3 regions of the Lentzea sokolovensis genome follow, and region 1 is predicted to be linked to each of the others. Evidence: riboswitches for the same ligand, from Rfam matches in the RefSeq annotation. Region 1 holds a riboswitch; each other region holds the start of a gene.
What was found. A riboswitch is a leader RNA that binds a small molecule or an ion and turns the genes downstream of it on or off. The one in region 1 is predicted to bind cobalamin.
Positions count from the first base shown of each region.

Region 2: it holds a riboswitch for cobalamin, as region 1 does, so the genes downstream of both, SK854_RS07310 (ribonucleoside-diphosphate reductase subunit alpha) here and metE (5-methyltetrahydropteroyltriglutamate--homocysteine S-methyltransferase) in region 1, are expected to answer to the same signal.
Region 3: it holds a riboswitch for cobalamin, as region 1 does, so the genes downstream of both, SK854_RS01635 (CbtB domain-containing protein) here and metE (5-methyltetrahydropteroyltriglutamate--homocysteine S-methyltransferase) in region 1, are expected to answer to the same signal.

Region 1 covers NZ_JAXAVU010000014.1:785,593-787,850, reverse strand. The annotation lists gene metE (5-methyltetrahydropteroyltriglutamate--homocysteine S-methyltransferase) at 1-1,270, opposite strand, end outside; cobalamin riboswitch at 1,367-1,571, opposite strand; gene SK854_RS37455 (TetR/AcrR family transcriptional regulator) at 1,570-2,130, opposite strand; gene SK854_RS37450 (enoyl-CoA hydratase/isomerase family protein) at 2,207-2,258, shown strand, end outside.
Region 2 covers NZ_JAXAVU010000004.1:391,199-393,456, reverse strand. The annotation lists gene SK854_RS07315 (FAD-dependent monooxygenase) at 1-377, opposite strand, end outside; cobalamin riboswitch at 794-1,005, shown strand; gene SK854_RS07310 (ribonucleoside-diphosphate reductase subunit alpha) at 1,117-2,258, shown strand, end outside.
Region 3 covers NZ_JAXAVU010000001.1:342,823-345,080, forward strand. The annotation lists gene SK854_RS01625 (phosphoribosyl-ATP diphosphatase) at 1-163, opposite strand, end outside; gene SK854_RS01630 ((2Fe-2S)-binding protein) at 272-922, shown strand; cobalamin riboswitch at 971-1,147, shown strand; gene SK854_RS01635 (CbtB domain-containing protein) at 1,181-1,369, shown strand; gene SK854_RS01640 (CbtA family protein) at 1,395-2,150, shown strand; gene SK854_RS01645 (HAD family hydrolase) at 2,147-2,258, opposite strand, start outside.

The sequences.
Region 1 (2,258 bases):
GGAACGACCCGATCGTCGTGGTCGCGAGCGGCGGCAGCCCGAGCCGGGCCTGCTGGGCCGCGGCCCGTTCCTCGTACGGCGCGCGGAGGCTGTGCTCCGGCCGCAACGACGCGATGCGCGCCCGGACGTGGTCGTCGCGGCGCGGGCCGGGCACCTGGCGCTGCGCCTCGTCGGCCCAGGCGCCGTCGGCTCCGTCGCGCAAAGCCTTGCCCAGCACCACGATCTCGCGGACCTTCTGCCGGGCGAACGCCAGCCGCGCCCGCACGTCCGGTTCGAGGGTCTCGGCCTCCAGGTCGTACGGCACGTGCAGCAGCGTGGAGGAAGACGAGACGACGACTTCGCGTGCCGAGCCCAGCAGCGCCGCGGCCTTCGCGAGAGCGGCGTGCAGGTCGGTGCGCCACACGTTGCGTCCGTCGACCAGGCCGGCCACCAGGATCTTGTCGCGCAGCGCGGGGATCGCCACCGACGTGTCCGGCGCGCTCACGAGGTCGATGCCGATCGCCTCGACCTGCGAGGAGGCCAGGATCGGCAGCGCCTCGCCCAGATCGCCGTAGTAGCCGGTGACCAGCAGCTTCGGCCTGCCCGGCAGCCCGCTCACCGTCCGGTACGTGCGGCGCAACGCGTTCAGCTCGGCCGGTGTGCGGTCGGCGGCGAACGCCGGTTCGTCGATCTGCACCCATTCGACGCCCTCGACGCGCAGGCGGCCGAGCAGTTCGACGTACGCCTCCAGCAGCCGGTCGAGCAGCGTCAGCGGTTCGAAACCGGGGACCGTGCTCTTGGCCAGCAACAGGTACGTGACCGGGCCGAGCAGCACCGGCCGGGTCGTGATGCCGAGTTCGAGCGCCTCGCGGTACTCGGCGATCGGCTTGTCGCCGGCCAGCCGGAACTCGGTGTCCGGGCCCAGTTCCGGCACCAGGTAGTGGTAGTTCGTGTCGAACCACTTCGTCAGTTCCAGGGCCGCGGCGCCGTCCCGGCCGCGTGCAGCCGCGAAGTAGGTGTCCAGTTCGGACAGTCCGAGGTCGCGGAACCGCTGGGGGATCGCGTCGAACAGCAATGACGTGTCGAGCACCTGGTCGTAGAACGAGAAGGTGTTCGACGGCACGGAGTCCAGTTCGGACAGTTCGGCCCAGGTCCGCGCCCGCAGGTCTCGGGCGGTCTGGTGAAGTGCGGCTTCGTCGATCTTCCCGGCCCAGTACTGCTCGACCGCGCGCTTCAGTTCGCGCTTCGGTCCGATCCGGGGGTAGCCGAAGACGGTGCTGCCGATGGTCACAGGCTCTCTCCTCGCGAGCGTGCGGAAGCACCGGAGACACGCGAGCAGGGCGGCACGGAGCCGCGCCCGAGAGGCTCCGGAGCACCGCGCGCCGGGTCGGCGCGCGGACCGGCGGCAGGTCTTCGGACTCGTGGGCGTCTTGCGTGCTCCTACCGGCCGTCGCTTCCCAGGTCTGGCAGACCCAGTGCTTCTGACGGCTTTCGTTCCCACTCACCGCTGCGGGGCAGTCCCGGACTCGCACCGGGTTCCCTTTTGCTCCACCCGGAACGAGTCCGGGTGAACCGCTGGCAGGACCGACACTAGCGGGCGGCGCCGAGCATGCCCAGCGCCATCGCGCCGTACTGAATGGTGAGATCACTCAAGTTGACCGGCCCGTCCGGGGAGTACCACCGGGAAACGCCGCTGCACATCTCCAGCAACGCCAGCCGCGCGACGCTCGGATCGGCCACCGTCAGCTTGCGCGCCTTCACGCCGTCGTCGATCGCGTCCTGCCAGAAGCGCTCGTAGCGGTCGCGCAACGCCACGATCTCCTCGCGGCGCTCGCCGGTCAGCGCGCGCATCTCGCCGTCCACCACCGCGGTCTCGCGCGGCTTCTCGGCGTGCGCCCGCACGTGCATCTTGACCAACGAGACGAGACGGTCCGTCTCGTCACCGGTGATCTGCTCGGCCTTGCCGATCAACTCGGTGAGACTCGTGCGCATGATCTCGACCAGCAGGTCTTCCTTGGTGCCCATGTAGTGGTAGAGCGTCGCCGACGACAGCCCGGCGGCCTGCGCGAGGTCGCGGATGCCGGTGCCGTGGAAGCCGCGTTCGGCGAACAACCGCACGGCGGCCTCGCGGACCCGTTCCTCCGTCGTCATCTGCTGCCTCCCTTGACCGCCTGGACGCCCTCACTCTAGCGTCAGGCCCGATCGATCGATCGATCGAAGGGGAGAGATGACCGTCGACTACTCCTGTGCCGAGGGCATCGCGCAGGTGCACCTGAACC
Region 2 (2,258 bases), on a different contig from region 1:
AACGCGACCACCCCGTCACCGCGCCGGACCTGTGCGCCCAGTGCGATCGCGTGGTCGGCGAGCAGGTGCTCGGCGGTCGGCTGCTGGATGCCCAGCAGGAAGGTGAACGAGGAATCCAGGCCGCCGGGCGTGGGCTTGGGGATGGCGGCGAAGGCTCCGCCGACCGGGCGCTGCCTGCCGCGTTCCAGAAAGCGATCCAGCAGTCCGCGCATCGCCAGGACTTCCAAACTGCGAATGTGCAGACTCACAATCCGCACGAACGACGACGAGGGCTCCGGTTCCTTTTCGAGAACGAGCACCTGCACGTCGTGCAGTCGCACTTCGGCGGCCAGCATCGCGCCGGTCGGACCGCATCCGGCAATGATCACGTCGAACATGAACCACCCGTTCAGCCCTGGCATCGGCGGCTCAGTGTGGGGCTCCTCGGATCTAGTCGCAAGCGAAATACGGTGAACGATGTATTCACGGTGTGCACACAGCTGCGCGACGAGATCGTGGCCTGGGGCCTGGCGCCGGGTGCGCACCTGAAACGCCGAGTTCGCCGACGGCGACCCCGAGGAGTTGATCGCGCGGCTGGACGCGTTGATCGACGAGGCAGCGGGCAACCCCTACCTCGGCGAGGCGCTCGGGGCGTTGCGCGGGCAGCTGCGGCGGTTGCGACTGGCCGCTCGCCGGAACGCCCGGCGATGTCGTTCCACATCCACGACAGCCTGCGCGCCCTGGCCGACGTCCTCTGGGCCAACTGAGCGACACGCCCACTAGATGTAGTTGCTCGTGGCTCGACGGCGCCCATGTATTGTGCTCCGAAGCTGGTTCGGCCGATCCTCCAGATCGGTCGTCGCAAGAGGGAACCCGGTGTGAGTCCGGGACTGCCCCGCAGCGGTGAGTGGGAACGAAAGCCGTCAGAAAGCACTGGACATCGATGTCTGGGAAGCGACGGCCGGTAGGCGCCTGGCGACAGGCTCGCCCATGAGTCCGAAGACCTGCCAGCGCCCCGCACGTGCCTGCGTGCGGGCGTCCGCGGCCCCGAGGGAGGGCGGGAGGACGTGGCGGTCGCGCGCGCCCGTTCACTCCTCGCTGTCCCCGTGGCCACCCGAGCTCGCGAGGAGAGAGCTAGTGACGGCGGTCGACACGGTCACCACCACTATGCGCGTCAAGAAACGCAACGGTTCACTGGAACCCGTTGACTTGAACAAGATCGTGCGCGCGGTGGAGCGCTGCACGGTCGGTCTGCACGACGTCGACCCGCTGCGGGTCGCCACCAAGACGATCAGCGGCCTCTACGACGGCGCCACCACCGAGGAACTGGACCGGCTGTCGATCCAGACCGCCGCGGCGCTCGTGTCCGAGGAGCCCGAGTACTCCAAGCTCGCCGCCGGCCTGCTCGCGGCGTTCATCGAGAAGGAAGTGCGCCGCCAGGGCGTGATGTCCTTCAGCCAGAGCATCGCGCTCGGCCACGCGGAAGGCCTGATCGGCGACGCGACCGCGGAGTTCGTGGCCGCCAACGCCCGCAAGCTCGACGACGCGATCGACCTCGACGGCGACCGGCGGTTCGAGTACTTCGGCCTGCGCACGGTCTACGACCGCTACCTGCTGCGCCACCCCGCGAAGCGTTCGGTGATCGAGCAGCCGCAGTACTGGCTGCTGCGCGTCGCGTGCGGTCTCTCGCAGACCGCGACCGAGGCGATCGACTTCTACCGGCTGATGTCGTCGCTGGCGTACCTGCCCAGCTCGCCGACGCTGTTCAACTCCGGTACGCAGCACACCCAGATGTCGTCGTGCTACCTGCTGGACTCGCCGCGCGACGAGCTCGAGTCGATCTACGACCGCTACAAGCAGATCGCCCGGCTGTCGAAGTTCGCCGGCGGCATCGGCGTGCAGTGGTCCCGGGTCCGTTCGCGCGGTGCGCTGATCCGCGGCACGAACGGCCACTCCAACGGCATCGTGCCGTGGCTGCGCACGCTCGACGCGTCGGTCTCGGCGGTCAACCAGGGCGGCCGACGCAAGGGCGCCGCCTGCGTGTACCTGGAGACGTGGCACCCGGACATCGAGGAGTTCCTGGAGCTGCGCGACAACACCGGTGAGGACGCGCGCCGCACGCACAACCTCAACCTGGCGAACTGGATCCCGGACGAGTTCATGCGCCGCGTCGAGGCGGACGGGGACTGGTCGCTGTTCGACCCTGACGAGATTCCCGAGCTGGTCGACCTGTGGGGCGACGAGTTCGACCGCGCCTATCGCGGCGCGGAGGAGGCCGG
Region 3 (2,258 bases), on a different contig from region 1:
CGGACTCGTACTCGGCGGCGATCCAGACCTCGCCGGCCTCCTCCAGGACCTTCTTGCCCTGCGCATGGACCCCGGCCTCGAGCGCGGCGACGGTGCCGGAACCTTCCGGCTTGGTGGCGGCTCGTTCGGTCAGTTCAGCGAACAGGGAATCGAAGGTCTTCACGGCACGACATCCTCCCATCCCGGCGACCCCCGTCCACACCGCGGTCGCATCTGTCCCAGGCGTTGGACGTGATCTGTCCTGCATGGACACCCGGTAGCGTGAACTTCTGTGTCTGAGTTCGCCGAGGTCCTCGAAGCACTCCGCCGGGTGCGCGGAATCAACCCGTTCTTCGCGCTCGACGTCGGCCGCCCGGACGAGTCCTGGCTGCCGGGAACGGCACTGCTGGAAGGCCCGGCGCTCAAGACCACGATCGACGCCATCGCGATCCGGTACAAAGCGGAAGAACCACGCGTAGCGGCCAGCCTGTTCTTCCTCAGCTACACGGCCCGGCTGCTCAGCCCGCTCACGGCCGCGGGCATCCCGATCGACGTCCGCCCGGAGAACCTCTGGTGGCAGCACCACCCGACGAACGGCCTGAGCGTCCGGATCGACCAGCCACGACTGGGCCCGAAGGCCGCCGAGGCGCTCGCACCGGTGGTGGAGGCGATCCAGGGCGTGACCCCCGTGGCGCGCGGATTGTTGTGGGGAAACGCCATGTCGAACATCGCGGGCGCGCTCAAAATGGTTGTGCGCGCACGCATGCTCACCGCCGACGAAGCGGAAGAACGCGGCGAACGGCTCATGAGCGCCCCGCCGTTCGAACAGGCGGGGGAATTTCTGACTTTTCCCGGAGAGGTCTCGTTCCGGCGCCGGTCGTGCTGTCTCTACTACCGCGTCGCCGCAGGTGGGAAGTGTGGTGACTGTCCACTCGTGAAGTGAGGAACGCAACAACTCTTATGGCCGGTTGTGCTTAACGGGCCGATCAACTTACGGTGCACGCGCCGCAGTGACGGGAAGCCGGTGAAAATCCGGCGCGGTCCTCGCCACTGTGACCGGGAAGCGATCCCCGCCGAGCACGTCACTGGCCCTCGCGAGAGGGCTGGGAAGACGCGGGGGCAGCGTTGATCCGGGAGTCAGGAGACCGGCTGCGGCGCCGCAAGGAGAGTTGACCTTCCACGAGGTATGGAGGAGCCCGTCATGACGAGCCCCGCAGCAAGCCTGTCCGCCGTCCGCGTGCCCAAATGGGCCTTCGCCGTCTCAGTGCTCGGCCTGATCGTCACCTACCTGGTCCTGCAGGAGAACGGCCTCGCGCTCGGCGCGGGTTCCGAGTTGCTGCACGAGTTCTTCCACGACGGCCGCCACGCGCTGGGCGTCCCCTGCCACTGATCCCCCGATCCCAGGCAGGGAAGACATGACGACGACCTACAAGTCCCTTGCGCTGCGCGGAGTGGCGGCCGGCGGTATCGCCGGTGTCGCCTCCGCGCTCGTGCAGCTCCTGGTGACCGAGATCCCGATTCGCGCCGCGCTCGCGGTCGAAGAGGCCCGGGAACCCGCCGGTGAGGCCGGCCACACGCACGGCGGCGAGGAAGAGCTGGTCAGCCGTGGCGCCCAGATCGCGGGCGGCATGCTCGGCGTGGTGATCGTCGGCATCGCGGTGGGCCTGGTGTTCGCCACGGCCTACGCGCTGTCGAAGCGCTGGTTCACCGGCAGCACGCCGTTCAGCCGCAGCTTCGCGTTCGGTGCCGCGGTGTTCGGTGCCGTGGCGCTGCTGCCGTGGCTCAAGTACCCGGCCAACCCGCCTGCCGTGGGCGACCCGGAGACGGTGAACTACCGGACCGCGCTCTACCTCGGTGTGGTGGTGGCCGGTCTGGTGATCGTGTGGGCGGCGAGCTGGCTCGCCGAGCAGCTGCGCGCGCAGTCGCAGCCGATGCGGACCACGGCCGTGCTGCTCGCGGTGGCCGCGGCCGTCGCGGTGGTGCTGCTGGCGTTCCCCGCGCCGCCGGACACGATCCCCGCGGACATGCCGGTGAACGTGCTGTGGCAGTTCCGCCTCAGTTCGCTCGCCCAGCTCGCCACGCTCTACGTCGGCATCGGCGTGGTGTTCGGCCTGCTGATCGACCCGGCCGCGCGCAAGGCGAAAGCACGCGTGACCGAGGCCTCCGTCTAGAGCGCCTTCAGCACGTCCAGATCGACGCCGGCGAGGGAGTCGCGGAACACCCGCCGCTCCCCCGTCGGCACTTCCACGTCACACGGCACGACCAGCACGGTGCACCCG